2 regions of the Brucella anthropi ATCC 49188 genome follow, and region 2 is predicted to be linked to the other one. Evidence: riboswitches for the same ligand, from Rfam matches in the RefSeq annotation. Region 2 holds a riboswitch; the other holds the start of a gene.

Region 1 (7,683 bases), on a different replicon from region 2:
ATCTGGGAAGCTTCACCCACCACGTCGATCGCCGCCAGCATCGCCTTGCGGTTAGCCTCGAAGCTGGCGCTGCGCGTCGAGATTTCCGATTTCAGAACTGCCATCAACGGGTCTCCTGAAAGAGTTCCCGTCCGATCAGCATGCGCCGGATTTCCGATGTGCCCGCACCGATCTCATAGAGCTTCGCATCGCGCAAAAGGCGGCCCGTCGGATAATCATTGATGTAGCCATTGCCGCCGAGAGACTGGATCGCCTGAAGCGCCATCTGCGTGGCATTTTCCGCCGTGTAGAGAATGCAGCCCGCCGCATCCTTGCGCGACGTCTCGCCCCGGTCACAGGCAGCCGCCACCGCATAGGTATAGGCGCGCGAGGCGTTGAAGGTCACATACATGTCGGCAAGCTTGCCTTGCATCAGTTGGAACTCGCCAATCGGCTGATCGAACTGCTTGCGCTCATGCACATAGGGCACCACGACATCGAGGCAGGCCGCCATGATGCCGAGCGGACCACCCGCCAGCACCACGCGTTCATAGTCAAGACCGGACATCAGCACATTGACGCCCTTGCCGACTTCGCCCAGCAGGTTTTCGGCAGGCACTTCACAATCCTCGAACACCAGTTCGCAGGTGTTGGAACCGCGCATGCCAAGCTTGTCGAGCTTCTGCGCGGTCGAGAACCCCTTGAAACCTTTTTCAACGATGAAGGCGCTGATGCCGCGCGGACCTGCCGACGGATCTGTCTTGGCATAGACCACCAGCACATCGGCATCCGGGCCGTTGGTGATCCACATCTTGTTTCCGTTGAGAACGTAACGATCGCCGCGTTTCTCGGCGGCAAGTTTCATCGAAACGACGTCGGAACCCGCACCCGGCTCAGACATGGCGAGCGCGCCGACATGCTCGCCGGAAATAAGTTTTGGCAGATATTTCGCGCGCTGCTCGGGAGAACCGTTTCGCTTGATCTGGTTGACGCAGAGATTGGAATGCGCGCCGTAGCTCAGGCCGATGGAAGCGGAAGCGCGGCTGATTTCTTCCATCGCAATGCAATGGGCGAGATAGCCCATGCCAGCGCCGCCATATTCTTCTGGCGCCGTAATGCCGAGTACGCCAAGCTCACCCAGTTCACGCCAGAGATGCATGGGAAATGCATTGTTGCGGTCGGTTTCAGCGGCCAGCGGCGCAATGCGGCTTTCCGCAAAACGGCGCACCGTATCGCGAAGGGCTTCGATCTCCTCGCCAAGACCGAAATTCATGCCCGATGCAAACATACTCGTCCTCCACAAGTTCTGCCCGGTGTCCATCTTTTGCAAGACGGCTATGTTCCGGCCAGAGTGTCCCGTGGCGACCAATTAGGCAATGGCTTTGCGTGGCGTTCTGTGGCTATTTATTACCGGATAACGAAATTTTGTTGCGCCCGTTATCCGGCAACTCCAAGCAATTGGAGGGTAATCAAATCAATCCTCATGAAGCTCGGCAATATCGCGATAAAGCTCCAGCGCTTCCGGGTTTGCCAGCGCCTCGCGATTCTTCACATCGCGCCCATGCACGATATCGCGCACGGCGAGCTCCACGATTTTTCCCGACTTGGTGCGCGGAATATCCCGGACCGCCACAATCTTTGCCGGAACGTGGCGCGGCGTGGCACCAGTACGAATCTTGGTCTTGATGCGTGCCTTGAGGTCGTCGTCCAGCGCCACACCTTCGGCGAGGCGCACGAACAGCACCACCCGCACGTCATTATCCCAATCCTGCCCGATACAGAGCGCCTCGGCGATCTCCGGCATCTGTTCGACCTGATTGTAAATCTCCGCCGTACCGATACGCACGCCGCCGGGGTTGAGTGTCGCATCGGAGCGGCCATGGATGACGATGCCGTCATGCTCGGTCCATTCGGCAAAATCGCCATGGCACCAGATATTGTCGAAACGCTCGAAATAGGCGGCCTGATATTTCGCGCCTTCAGGATCGTTCCAGAATTGCAGCGGCATGCAAGGGAATGCCTTGGTACAGACCAGCTCACCTTTTTCGCGGCGCACCGGCTTGCCATCGTCGTTCCAGACATCGACTGCCATGCCAAGGCCAGCACCCTGAATTTCGCCCAGCCAGACCGGTTCGGTCGGAACGCCCAGTACGAAGCAGGACACGATATCCGTACCGCCGGAAATGGACGCGAGATGCACGTCCGGCTTGATCGCTTCATAGACGAAGGCAAAGCCTTCCGGCGATAGCGGCGAGCCGGTCGAGGAGACGGTGCGCAGCGCTGAAAGATCATGTGTCTCGCCGGGCTTCAAACCGGCTTTCAGCACCGCGTCGATGAATTTCGCCGAAGTGCCGAAATAAGTCATACCCTCGGCGGCGGCATAATCGAACAGCACATTGCCATCGGGATAGAAGGGCGAACCGTCATAGAGCAGAAGCGTGGCGCCCGATGCTATGCCTGAAGCCAGCCAGTTCCACATCATCCATCCGCAAGTGGTGAAATAGAAGAAACGGTCGCCATCACGGATATCCGCATGCAGGCGGTGTTCCTTCAGGTGCTGCAACAGCACGCCGCCTGCGCGATGTACAATGCATTTCGGAATGCCCGTCGTGCCGGACGAAAACAGGATACAAAGTGGATGATCGAAAGGGAGCCGCGTGAACTCGACGTCTTTGGCCTTGAACGGTTCCAGAGCCACATCAAGCGCAATTCCCTTTTCAGCGCGGTCAGCAACGGCTTCCGCTTCGCCGAGATAGGTGACAATGACCGCACGTTTCAGCCCCGGCAGCTTTGCCGTCACCTCAGCAACCTTGTCGGCAACTTCGATGCGCTTGCCATTGTACCAGTAGCCATCGCAGGCGAAGAAAAGCTTTGGTTCGATCTGGCCGAAGCGGTCGAGCACGCCCTGTATGCCAAAATCCGGCGAGCAGGACGACCAGACGGCACCGATGGACGAAGCGGCCAGCATCAAGGCCACCGCCTCCGGCATATTGGGCATCATGCCCGCCACGCGGTCGCCCGGCTGAACCCCTTCCGCCAGCATGAATTGCTGGAGTTTCGAGACCAGCGCGTGAAGATCGTCCCATGTCAGGCGGCGCTCGATCTTGTCCTCACCGCGAAAGACGATGGCTTCCTCGCCACCCTCATGGCGCAACAGGTTTTCGGCAAAGTTGAGCCGTGCCTCGGGGAAGAATTTTGCGTCACGCATATGGCCTTTATCGACAAGGGCCGTTTTGCCACGCTCGCCGATAACCTCGCAGAAATCCCACACAAGCTGCCAGAAGCCGCCGCGATCCTCGACCGACCAGCGATGCAGCGCGGCATAATCCGGCAGGCTCAAGCCCGTGCGCTGTTCTGCGCGAATACGGAATTGCTCCAGATTGCTGGCGGCGATGCGCCCCGCATCCGGTTGCCATAGCGGATGGTCATGCGAAAACTGCGTGGGGACTGCGTTGGTGCTCATCATTCCTCCCAGAACCATGTGGAATTAGACCCTCTCTCGATCAACTCCGACACGAGTTTCTAAAAGAGAGTTTCCGATACGTCCATGCTTTTCCCGTGACTTGGCTATCAAAGGCTCATCCCTTGTGTTGCCCTGCACTCAATTGTGATTGCCGGACAGGCAGGCAGAATCTAACCTGCACCTTGCTTTATGGGAAAGCGTAACATAACTACAGCCCGCGTCGGAGTTCATCCTGATGTCCTTCGGTGCAAACGAAATATCCAGTTCTCAGGGCGGGGCGAAACTCCCCACCGGCGGTAACGGACCAAGTGTCCGAAGCCCGCGAGCGCCTGACACGGCAGACGTGTCAGGGTCAGCAGATTCGGTGCAATTCCGAAGCCGACGGTCATAGTCCGGATGAGAGAGAACGAGGTTGGAATCATGCTCGGCTGGACGGCTTGCCGTCTTCGTCCTGCAGTCTTTCTTCCCGTACCCTGAGGTAACAGGCTTGCCAGAGCAAGTTCCGCCTGAAGCGGAACGCTCTGTCCATTTGTTTTGCCGCATTTATGCGACGTCAAATGTTTCCATTTGGCTGCAAAATGCTCCGAAGGAAGAAACCGTTGAGCCAACTTGCCTCTTCGCCAACTTTGAAACCGACCATACGCGGAGCAGCGCTGATGGTCGCGGCCTGTTCGGCCTATGCCGCCGTCAATGTCGCCACCCAATGGGCGGGAACGCGTACCGGTATTCCCTCCGTCATCATCGCCTTCTGGCAATATGTGATCGCGCTAGTGCTGACCTTGCCCCTGCTCGTTCGCGACGGCACGAGAGCCTTGCGTACCAGCCATTTCGGTCTTCACGTCATGCGCGTCGCGCTGGCTGCCGCTGGCGTACAGGTCTGGATTTATGCGCTGACCCATGTGCCGATCTGGCAGGTGGTCGCGCTGTCCATGACATCGCCATTCTTCGTCATCCTGTGCGCACGGCTCTTTCTGCAGGAAAAGGTCACGCCGGCACGGCTGCTGACCACATTCACCGGATTTATTGGCGCGCTGATCATCATCGCACCCTGGTCGGATTCCTATACGGTCTATTCGCTCCTGCCGATTCTGGCCGCGGCGTTGTGGGCCGGCTATTCGGTGATGACCAAATATCTGACCCGTTTCGAAAAGCCCGCCAGCATTTCGGCCTATATGCTGGTACTGCTCACGCCCATCAACGCGGCACTCTGGCTGGCATCCGGCTTAAGCATGTCCGCAATCACCGCGCCGGACGTCGAAATCTGGTCCATATTGATCGTCATCGGCGCATTCACAGCTCTCGCCCAATATTTCCAGACGGCAGCTTATTCGATAGCGGATGCGGTCTATCTGCAACCGTTCGATGACCTGAGACTGCCGATCAACGTGATCTTCGGCTGGATCGTGTTTGCAGCAGCGCCAAGCATCAACTTCTGGCCGGGAGCGGCCCTGATCATCGGCGCATCGCTCTATCTGATGCGGCAGGACAGCGGTACGTCGCGCACCGCCTGATCGATCCGGTGAGGATGCCTGCCTATCGGGAGACGGGCAGGCCGTCGCGCGTGGAACCAGAAAACCCGCTTGAGCCTTCCGATCTGCTGACCCATGCGTCAATTCTTTTCACCAGCCAGCGGTGAACGGGATTTTCGAACAGGTGGTAAGAGGCAATGGCAGTCAACACGCTTGCAAGAACACCTGCAGCGATGAGCAGGACCGCGCCTGCCGTCGCCTCGCCCCATCGTTCCGGAGCAGCTTTGAAGAAAACCATTCCGACCGCAGGATGGAGAATGAAGATGCCGAAGCTGTAACGGGAAAGCCTTGTGAATCCGCGCCATTGCAGCGGTGTATAAATGCCCCGAGTGGATGCGGCATAAAGCACATAGACACCCGCATAGAGGAAGGCCAGCCGCCAGGGGCCTTCAAGCGTGTGCGGTTCGTCCGGCCCGTTTGCCGGGTGATAGAACAGAAAGACAATCAGGCAAGTGGCAAGCAATGCCTTGATTGCCGATGCCGGCATCGGTGGATGTTCCCGGCGAGCAAGCCACATTCCAAAGACAAACGAAGGCAAGGCTCGCAAGACCCCGGCATCGGACAATTGAATGCGTGTGAGTGACAATACGCCAAGCTGTTGCGCCAGATAATCACCGCCCACGGCTGCAGCCATCACACCGACGAGAACCCAGCTCCCGAAACGACGGCACAACATATCGAACAGCGGAAAAGCGAGATACATGGCAAAAAGGGCACTCAACGACCAGCTGACATAATTGTAGGACAAGGTGCGCCCCAAACCCCAATTATGAATCAGCAGTAACTGGGTCAGCCCGTCTCGCCAGCTCATGCTGGGTTCGACCAGAGGATGCAGAATTCCCGCTGCTGTCAGGACAGAAAGAAGCGCGAAACAGGAGAAGGTCACCACGTGCAGCGGATAAATCCGCGCGAGCCGCTTCCCAACGAAAGCTACATAACGCGGCCAGCTCCAGAGATAATTTTGTCTTCTTGCCAGAAACAATCCAGAAACAATAAAAAAGACATCGGTAAAATAAGCAAATGTTAATATAAAAGAATTCAGAATCTCATCATTTACCGGAACCCGGAAAGAAAAATGGAAAATTGCGATTCCTATACATAATAAAAACCGCAACCCATCAAAATCTTGGAGTCTTTTCATTTGAAAACACTGGAACTACTTCACACAATTTCTGTTTAGCAATTTTTTAGGAATTGTCGAGTGCAACTTGAGCGGGAAATAGCGCCATCATGCTAATTTCAATAAGAGCGTCAGTCCGCTGCAGCAAAATGTTCCATCTGGTCGGTAAAGGCTTTCTGGAATGCCGGCCGTGCCGTCGCGCGCCCGACATAGGCCCGGCAGACCGGATGCTGCGCCAGACCGTCGAAATGGTCAACCAGACGCAACACGTCGGCCATCAGAATATCGGCAACCGAAAACTGATCCGTCAGCCATTCGCGGCCTGACAGCGCCTGCTCCATGTGCGCCAGCCGACCGGCAAGGAAGCTGTCCATGAGCTGACGCCCCGGCGTCTGCTCCTCATCACCGGTGAATTTATAAAGGGCGAGCGGCAAGGCGGCCATTTCGACCGAATTCAACGCCGCGAACAGCCATTGTATGACCTCGTTGCGTGCCCTCGGATCAGGCGGCAACAGCGCATCGCTCTTCTCGGCTATATGAAGCAGGATGGCGCCGCTTTCGAAGACCGACATATCACCGTCGATCAGCCATGGCACTTGCCCGAAAGGCTGATGGGTGAAGTGTTCCGGCCCGCGATTCTTGAATGGAACGCCTTCGACACGATAGGGCAATCCGGCTTCTTCCAGCGCCCAGCGCACGCGAAGATCGCGGACGAAGCCACGCGGCATTTTGGGAACCCAGTCGAATGTCGCCAATATCATCTCAGTCATGGGAAATGACATAGCGCTTGGACAGGCTTTGTCCACCGACAGCCATTGTGCCGACCGATGACGGTGTCCGTTCTGGTTAGTTGAGAAGAAACATTTGGTGGAGCCAAGCGGGATCGAACCGCTGACCTCCTGCATGCCATGCAGGCGCTCTCCCAGCTGAGCTATGGCCCCATCAGACCTCTTTCGAGGCGCATCAGGCAGGACTTGCTGCCCGGTGTGGCGGCTTATTAAATGGCGTTTGTCAGAAGATCAAGAGCTAAATCGCAACTCTTTTCACATCTGCCGAAAATAATTCACAGATCACGCCGAAGCCTCATCCGGGATATGCTCCAAACGCAGCGAGGCGACCCGAAGGTCGCCTCGCAAAAGCATCCGGTCTTGACCTGTGTAACAGATCAGCCTTCCTCGTCTTCACCGCCGACGCCGCCGCCGAGAATGCCCGACATGTCGTCGTCCTCGTCTTCCTCTTCTTCGAGGAAGGTGTCTTCATCGTCGTCGCCGAGATCGACATCGTCGTCGTCCATATCCGGCAGGTCGTCGCCGCTGCCCTTGGTTTCGTCGTCGGCATCCTCGAGAGAGACGAATTCCGGCTTTTCGAGTGCCGTATCCAGTTCTTCCTCTTCGGTTTCCTCTTCGACAACGCGGCTTTCAAGCGTGGAGTCGAAATAGGAACGCGGATAGGAAATGCCGGTGTAAGGCGAAACGATCGGGTCGCGATTGAGATCGTAAAATTTCTTGCCCGTTTCCGGGTCGATACGCTTGGTACCAAGTTCAGCTTTTGCCACGTCTAGCCTCGTTAATTCGCACGGGGACACAAATTCA
Region 2 (7,683 bases):
GAACAGCCCGATAACCGAACAGATAATGATGTAGAGCGATGCAAAGATCGCCAGATTGGTGATCGCACGCCACCAATGAGGCAAGGCCCACAACTTGGTGTAATTCGTAAGTCCGACGAAGCCATATGACGGCAGCATTCGGCTATTGGTTAGCGAAAGAACACCTGTATAGATGATAAAACCATAGACAAACACGAGCACTATCAGAAAGCTCGGCCCCAGAACCAGCTTTGGCACCAGTTCTTGTAATCGGTTGTTACGCTGCATATCTGCGTCACCTTGTTTACGCCACCCGGACATATGCCAAACATCAGGCGCACGTTCCGGACATCTGTTTGATCGGCATTCCAGCGCTTCTGCATTATGCGCGACCGAATGCACCCAATAAATTCAGTCTGCTGCAATTTCCGATGGAAACATGCAGGCCTTCATCATGCAATTGTTGTTTTGATTTCTGGCCACTGATGCCAGTACTTTCAGATGCTCTACCAATATCCAAAACACCTGAGATAGAAGGCGTCCGGAAAGGACCGGACGCCTCTTTGCTGTTATTTTGCACCTTCAACAGCCGACACGAGTTCTTTGACGGCATCTTCCGAGGAAAGTTGACCGTTGAACTGGCGTGTTACGACGTCATAGATCGCATTCTTCACCGCAGCAGGGTTAGCGTAACCATGCGCCATGGAGCCCAGCATCGTGCCTTTTTCACTCGCTTCCTTTTCGTCAGCGATAGCCTTCTTGCCGCAAGCATCGAAGTCGGTATCAGGCACATCGGTACGAGCCGGAGCGGAGCCCTTCACTACGTTGAATGCCGACTGGAAAGTCGGACTTTCAATCGCCGATGCCATTTCAAGCTGTGCAGGAACCTTGTCTTCCGAGACTTTGAACATGGCAAACATATCGGAGTTGAATGTGATAGCGCCCTGGGTGCCCGGATAGCGCATGCAGACGAAGTCTTCGCCCGGCTTCTTGCCAGCCTTGACAAACTCACCCTTCGCCCAGTCGCCCATGAACTGAAGGCCGGCTTTGCCTTCAATGACCATAGCTGAAGCCAGGTTCCAGTCGCGACCGGAGAAGTTATCGTCAACATAGGAACGCAGCTTCGTCATACGATCAAAAGCCTGCTTCATCGTATCGCTGCCGAGCGTTTCGGGATCCAGATCGATGAAGGCCTTCTTGTAGAAATCTGTACCGAAAGAAAGCACTACAGCATCAAATATCGTTGCGTCCTGCCATGGCTGGCCGCCATGAGCGATCGGAGTGATGCCCTGTTCCTTGAACTTATCAAGGAGAGCGATCAGTTCATCCCAGTTGGTAGGCTCCTTGCCGCCAGCCTTGTCGAGCGCTGCCTTGTTGATCCACATCCAGTTGGTGGAGTGAACATTGACAGGAGCAGCGATCCAGTGGCCGTCATACTTGGCAAACTCCTGCAGAGGAGCCGGAATGACCTTTTCCCAACCTTCCTTGTTTGCGATCTCATCAAGATTACCAAGAGCACCCTGCTCTGCCCAATCGCGGATGTCGAAGCCGAGCATCTGCACTGCCGTCGGAGCATTTCCAGCTGTGACGCGCGCGCGCAGTACTGTCATGGCTTCCGTACCACCGCCACCGGCAACCGGCATATCGGTCCAGCTAATGCCCTTCTTTTCGAGATCCTTCTTGAGAACGTCGAGCGCGGCGGCTTCACCGCCAGCAGTCCACCAATGCAGAACTTCAACATTCTGCTTATCCTGCGCACTGGCAACAGGGGCCATTCCGGCGAGCAAAGCACAGGCGGCTGTACCCATCGCGGCGAGCTTCAAAAGTTTATGCATGTCTACCTCCCGTAGAAACAAACGAAACTAAAACTATCGGATATCTGGCTAAGCCTTTGCTTCAGCGCAGTAATCCATCTCGTCATTCCCATCCGCGCCTCTTCGGCACAGACCCGAAACCAGCTGCACCACACAACCAGTTTCTCCTACTCACTGCCGCAATACGATGCGAAAGCTTCCGCTTTCACCTGTGCCCGGCCATCCCTCACGACGCTTTTCCTGAAATCCTCCATCCCACTCATACGCCGCTTAAGCCCAATTGACAACGTTGTCTTTTAAGGATGCTAAATATCTGCAAGACAAGATGTGAACATAGGATAGGCCCAAACCCTGCCAGGGTGTCAATATCTTCCGATAGATAAAACGCGTAAAATTCAATCGATTAAAACTTCAGGTAGAGCCAGCACCCTGAAAAACGCTTAGAAATTAAAGCATTACCACCTCAAGGGCAGCGTTTTACATGGTGCCTCCCATCAAACCAGCACTCTACCCCCCCCTCATCGACCTGAAATGTCGGGAGTATAAAATTTCCCTTATTTTACTGGACAAGCCCGCGACGAAACCCTAATTTCACGCCGCTCGCACAATGGTGTGCGGGCTTGTTCTCGGGGCGGGGTGAAACTCCCCACCGGCGGTATGAAGCGAAAGTTTCGAGCCCGCGAGCGCCTGAAAAGATGCCGATTCGGCTTTGTTCAGGGTCAGCAGATCCGGTGAGATGCCGGAGCCGACGGTTAAAGTCCGGATGGAAGAGAGCGAATGAGCGTTAGGATTGCGCCCTTGGGCACAATCAATGCGTTCTTTTGTGCGCCCTGATTCTAGTTTCGTGTGGAACCTATGAACCAGAGCTATCCGAACAAGACTTCCTTCAAGATCGCATTCATTCAGGCGCGTTGGCATGCCGATATTGTCGACGAAGCTCGCAAGAGCTTTATCGCGGAACTGTCCGCAAAGGCTGGCACCAATATAGAAGTCGAAGTCTTCGACGTTCCAGGCGCTTATGAAATTCCTCTCCACGCCAAAACTCTGGCCAAAACCGGCCAGTATGCTGCCATTGTCGGCGCTGCGTTCGTCGTGGATGGCGGCATCTATCGACATGATTTCGTGGCAACTGCCGTCATCAACGGCATGATGCAAGTCGGCCTAGAGGCCGAAGTTCCGGTGCTCAGCGTTGTTCTGACGCCGCATCATTTCCATGAAAGCAAGGAACATCATGAATTTTTCCATGCCCACTTCAAAGTGAAGGGCGTGGAAGCAGCCAATGCGGTGTTGCAGGTCGTTAGCGAACGCAGCCGTATTACCGCCCTTGCATAATGATGCTTCGACCGGCCTTTGCGAAAAGGCCGGTCATTCTCCTGCGATACGCTCTCCGTGGGCATAAACGTCGAATTCATCACCCCTTACTAAGGCAACAAGTGTCAGATTGGCCTCCTGAGCCGTTCGGATGGCAAGAGCTGTCGGCGCAGAGATTGCGGCCAGAACCGGCGCGCCGAACATAACTGCTTTCTGCACCATTTCGACCGAAACACGGCTGGTAATCGCGACTATCCCATTTCCCGGTGCAGTACCGGTAAGCGAGACAGCTCCGACGAGTTTATCCAATGCGTTGTGCCGCCCCACGTCCTCACGTACAGCAATAAGCCCCTCGCCTGGCACATAGAACCCCGCCGCATGAACTGCATGGGTCTCAGCATTCAGTTGCTGCTCTTTGGTAAGAGACGCGACAGCCATTGAAATATCGTTGGAAGAGAATTTCCTATCACCTTGTTCCAAAGCCTCAAGCGACCGCAACGCATGGTCGATTGAATCTATACCACAGAGACCACACCCAACGGGACCAGCCATAAACCTGCGTCGCGCGGCAAGCCTCTGCTCGGGGCGTTCGGACAGTCTGATCTGTAGGTCTATACCCTTTTCAAAGGCTACGACATCAACCGCTTCTATCTCGGAAATATGGTCAACGATATTCTCGGTGAGCGTGAAACCGATCGCGAAGTCCTCAAGATTATCCGGCGTAGCCATCATTACGGCTTGGGTTGAACCGTTATAGCTGACCGCCACAGGCACTTCTTCCGGGACCATTCGGGTGCTTTCATGAAAGCTCGACACACGATGCGCGATACGTACAGCGCTCTGGCTAACCTTGTGGATCGTCACCTTAATCGCTCCCCTGTCATCGCATCCGTTCTCCCAGCAGTTTCATGTGGCATGAAAACAACTTTAATGTAAGTTGCCACCGGACAAGCCGTCGCGATTTGAGCGGCAAGTGAGGAAAATATGGATATTCGCCAGGTAGACGACAATTATTCAGTCTCGGGCCAGATCGAGCCCGACGACGTACGCGATATTGCAGCGGAGGGATTTCGCACAATCATTTGCAATCGGCCTGACGGCGAAGGCGGCCCTGAACAACCCGAGTTCAGCGAAATTGCACGTGTCGCCGAAAAAGCCGGGCTTGCAACTTACTACATCCCGGTTGTAGGCGGACAATTGACGCAAGAAGATGTGGATGCGATGGCAGCAGCGCTGGATGAAGCTGAGGGCCCCATTCTTGGTTACTGCCGATCGGGTGCACGCTCTACGAATATTTACGGGATCGTGCAGCAGCAAAAGCGCGGATAAAGAACGAGCGCAAGCTATGTGGGCGGTGAAGCCGCAAAGGCATTTCAACAGTCTTTGCAAACATGGCGATCACCGTCCAGAAAGCCGGGTGCGACCCGAATGAACACCGCGCGATGTATGAGCGCAATATTGGCGATAATAGCTCATACCGGTACGTGTCACAGTCGCAACAACACCGCCAAGAACGAGAAGCCATCCAATGGCCTGTGGCCAGTTGAAGCTTTCAATACCGCCGCTCAGCGCGACAATAAAGATACCAGCCCAGAGCAGAGCAGCCGTACGGCGCCAGAATAACGGGTTGAGCTCATCGAAGACAGCCTTCCACAGTGAGTGAACAAGGCAGGCGAAGAAAAGGGCAGCGGCCAGCCCGATATTGAGCAACTCGACCGGAAGCCATTGTTGCGAAGTAAGCATCGTTTCCATCATCCACTTAACCAAGATGCGTATCGAGGACCCCGTTACGGGATTTGTCTTTACGATCACTAGTACTGTTACTGTTCGTCCTATTCAGCTTTCGCTTTGTGGCCGTAACGTGTTACAAGCACGGAAAGCTCCTTCGGATAAATTCACTTATTATTGCGATCACGCGAAATATCGTGTTGAAAACACTACGCTATTCGCAGTGTTCGACTGCATTGGATGTGGCGCAACCCCTTCCAGCGATTGAGAAATTTGTGGTTCCGGCCCCTGAATATTTCACTATGGAATTTCATTCACAATCGCATCAAATAACAGCTTTGTAACAATTCGGCACAGCAAAGAGGCTCCGGCAACACCGAAGCCTCAACGTTATTCACAAGGTTGCAGTTTATTAGGTAGTCTTTACTTGCCCACCGCCCTTTTTGCTAGGAAGCCGCGAAGACGGATCCGCTGACGCTGGCGCATTGGCCGGACGCCCGAAAAGAAAGCCTTGAACCTGTTCGCAACCCTCTTCGATCACCATGCGATGCTGGTCAAAAGTTTCTATACCCTCGGCCACCACCGGGAGATCAAGGCTACGACCCAACCCGACGATGGCTCGTACAATGGCTCTCGCACTAACATCCGTTTCCATGCTGGTGATGAAACTGCGGTCGATCTTGATCTTGTCGAATGGGAAACTTTGAAGGTTACTGAGCGACGAATAGCCAGTGCCGAAATCATCCATCACGATACGGACACCCAGCTTCTTCATGCGACGCAACAGTTCGAGTGTCGTCAATCGGTCCTTCATCAATGCGGCTTCTGTTACCTCCAGCTCCAATCTCGTAGGATCCAGGCCCGTTTGTGCGAGAACCGAACTCACCGTGTCCGGCAGATTGATCAAACGGAACTGTACGGGGGAGAGGTTTACGGCGATAGTTAAATGCTTCTCCCATCCGGCGGCAGTGCGGCAGGCTTCACGCAGAACCCACTCACCGAGTGGGACAATTACCCCCGTTTCCTCAGCGATAGGAACAAAAACCTCAGGTGGTATCTGGCCACGTTCCGGATGGTTCCAACGAACCAGTGCTTCATAGCCGGTACAACTACCATCTGCTGTCGCGAACAATGGCTGATAGGCAATACTGATCTGACCGCGAACCATGGCGTGGCGCAAATCGGCCTCCATCTGGCGACGCTCTCTTATTTCGCGGTCCATTTCCGGCGAGTAGAATGCAACCATACCCCGTCCTTCTGTCTTCGCCCGATAAAGCGCAATGTCTGCCGCATGTCGGATGGCTTCTGCATCCTTGCCGTCATTCGGATACACGGCAACGCCAATGCTGACACCAACAGCAGTCGGATCGAGCACTGTATTCAGTTCTGACCGGAAGGTATCCAGAATCTTTTCGGACAGTTTCCGTGCACCCTTGGGCTGTGGAACCCCGACCTGCAGAATGATAAACTCGTCGCCGCCAATACGTGCTGCCGTGTCTATACCGTTTATGGATCGCTTCAGGATGCTGGAAACCGTCTTCAATACGCGATCACCTTCGGCATGGCCGAAAATATCGTTCACTGCTTTGAACCGGTCCAGATCAAGCGCGAGTACAGCAAAAGGCTCTCGGCTGCGGCGTGCCACTGCGTTTGCGAGACGCTCTTCAAAGAACATTCGGTTAGGTAAATCCGTGAGTGTATCATGCCGCGCCATATGCTCGATCTGACGCTGGGCCGTACGCTTTTCAGTAAGATCACGGACAGCCAGAACTTCGCAAGGGCGTCCCTGATACTCAATCGTATGAACTGCGAGTTCAAAGATACGCTCATCATTTGGAAATCTGGGTGCGGCTTCGATTGCTTCCGGGCGAGAAGCACAGACGGGGAGCCCATCAGCCGCCAGCAACAGAGTATCCGGCGCAACACCGACAAGCGCCTTTTCACTGCGCCGCATGAGATCGGAAAACCGAGCGTTCATCTCGACTATTCCACCATCACGAACGACGGCCAGTCCGTCCAGGGTAGCGTTCGCAAATCCCTTCAAGTCTGTCATGTAACGATCTACAAATACTGCAATAATCGTTGTCAGCGCTACTATACTGACAACAGCGGCAATTGCACCGATCAACCAGAGACGCCCTATGCCCAGCGGATCAGCAGCAGGAAGGGTCGGGTTTGGAACCAGCTCGGTCGACGCAACTGCAGTAAAGTGGAGCGTGCAAACAGCAAGAATCCCCCCAACGGTCGGTAGCAAAACGCGCATCCAGCCGGCAGTATTCATCACAAACCAGAAAGCAGCCAGCAAAAGCAGGATCGATATTATACTGCCAATCAGGATCGGTGGAAGGTCATAGTGAACATCTGCAGCTGCTCTGATTGCGCTCATACCAGTGAAATGCATTGCGGCAATCGATAGGGTTGCTGAAATGGCTGCGATCAAAACGTATTTGAACGCCTTACCATTCAGGAAGCGCACACTCAGCCAAAAGCCAAGTACAGCAATTGCCGCTGAAAGAACCGTGATCGTAAAATCGAACTCGATTGCCACGGTGCCACGATATGCAAGCATCGCCACGAAATGGGTTGCCCACACGCCCAATCCACCCGCAAGCGCGCTTATCGCCAGCCAATTGTCACGGCGGCTTTCCGTGCATTCCCGCGCGCGGACGAGCAACAGAAAGAAAGCAAACATGCTTGCAAATGAGATGGATGCAGCCAAAACCACGAAAGGTTGATCGTGCTGTACTGTTACGCATTCCAGGACTTTAAACATACCGCCCCCTGCGCCCGCCTGAAGTGCCACCATATAAAAATACAACCAGAGCATCATTCAGACTGTGCTTTGTTCCCT

What was found. A riboswitch is a leader RNA that binds a small molecule or an ion and turns the genes downstream of it on or off. The one in region 2 is predicted to bind FMN.
Positions count from the first base shown of each region.
Region 1: another riboswitch for FMN. It lies ahead of OANT_RS00190 (DMT family transporter); the one in region 2 lies ahead of OANT_RS19715 (6,7-dimethyl-8-ribityllumazine synthase).

Region 1 is NC_009667.1:34,020-41,702, reverse strand. It holds gene OANT_RS00205 (carboxyl transferase domain-containing protein) at 1-104, opposite strand, end outside; gene OANT_RS00200 (isovaleryl-CoA dehydrogenase) at 104-1,252, opposite strand; gene OANT_RS00195 (acetoacetate--CoA ligase) at 1,454-3,442, opposite strand; FMN riboswitch at 3,702-3,854, shown strand; gene OANT_RS00190 (DMT family transporter) at 4,042-4,953, shown strand; gene OANT_RS00185 (acyltransferase family protein) at 4,976-6,112, opposite strand; gene OANT_RS00180 (glutathione S-transferase family protein) at 6,223-6,861, opposite strand; tRNA gene OANT_RS00175 (tRNA-Ala) at 6,957-7,032, opposite strand; gene OANT_RS00170 (TIGR02300 family protein) at 7,257-7,646, opposite strand.
Region 2 is NC_009668.1:1,215,376-1,223,058, forward strand. It holds gene OANT_RS19705 (carbohydrate ABC transporter permease) at 1-267, opposite strand, end outside; gene OANT_RS19710 (ABC transporter substrate-binding protein) at 549-1,814, opposite strand; FMN riboswitch at 2,412-2,572, shown strand; gene OANT_RS19715 (6,7-dimethyl-8-ribityllumazine synthase) at 2,649-3,125, shown strand; gene fdhD (formate dehydrogenase accessory sulfurtransferase FdhD) at 3,159-3,968, opposite strand; gene OANT_RS19725 (protein tyrosine phosphatase family protein) at 4,089-4,433, shown strand; gene OANT_RS19730 (hypothetical protein) at 4,503-4,847, opposite strand; gene OANT_RS19735 (bifunctional diguanylate cyclase/phosphodiesterase) at 5,245-7,605, opposite strand.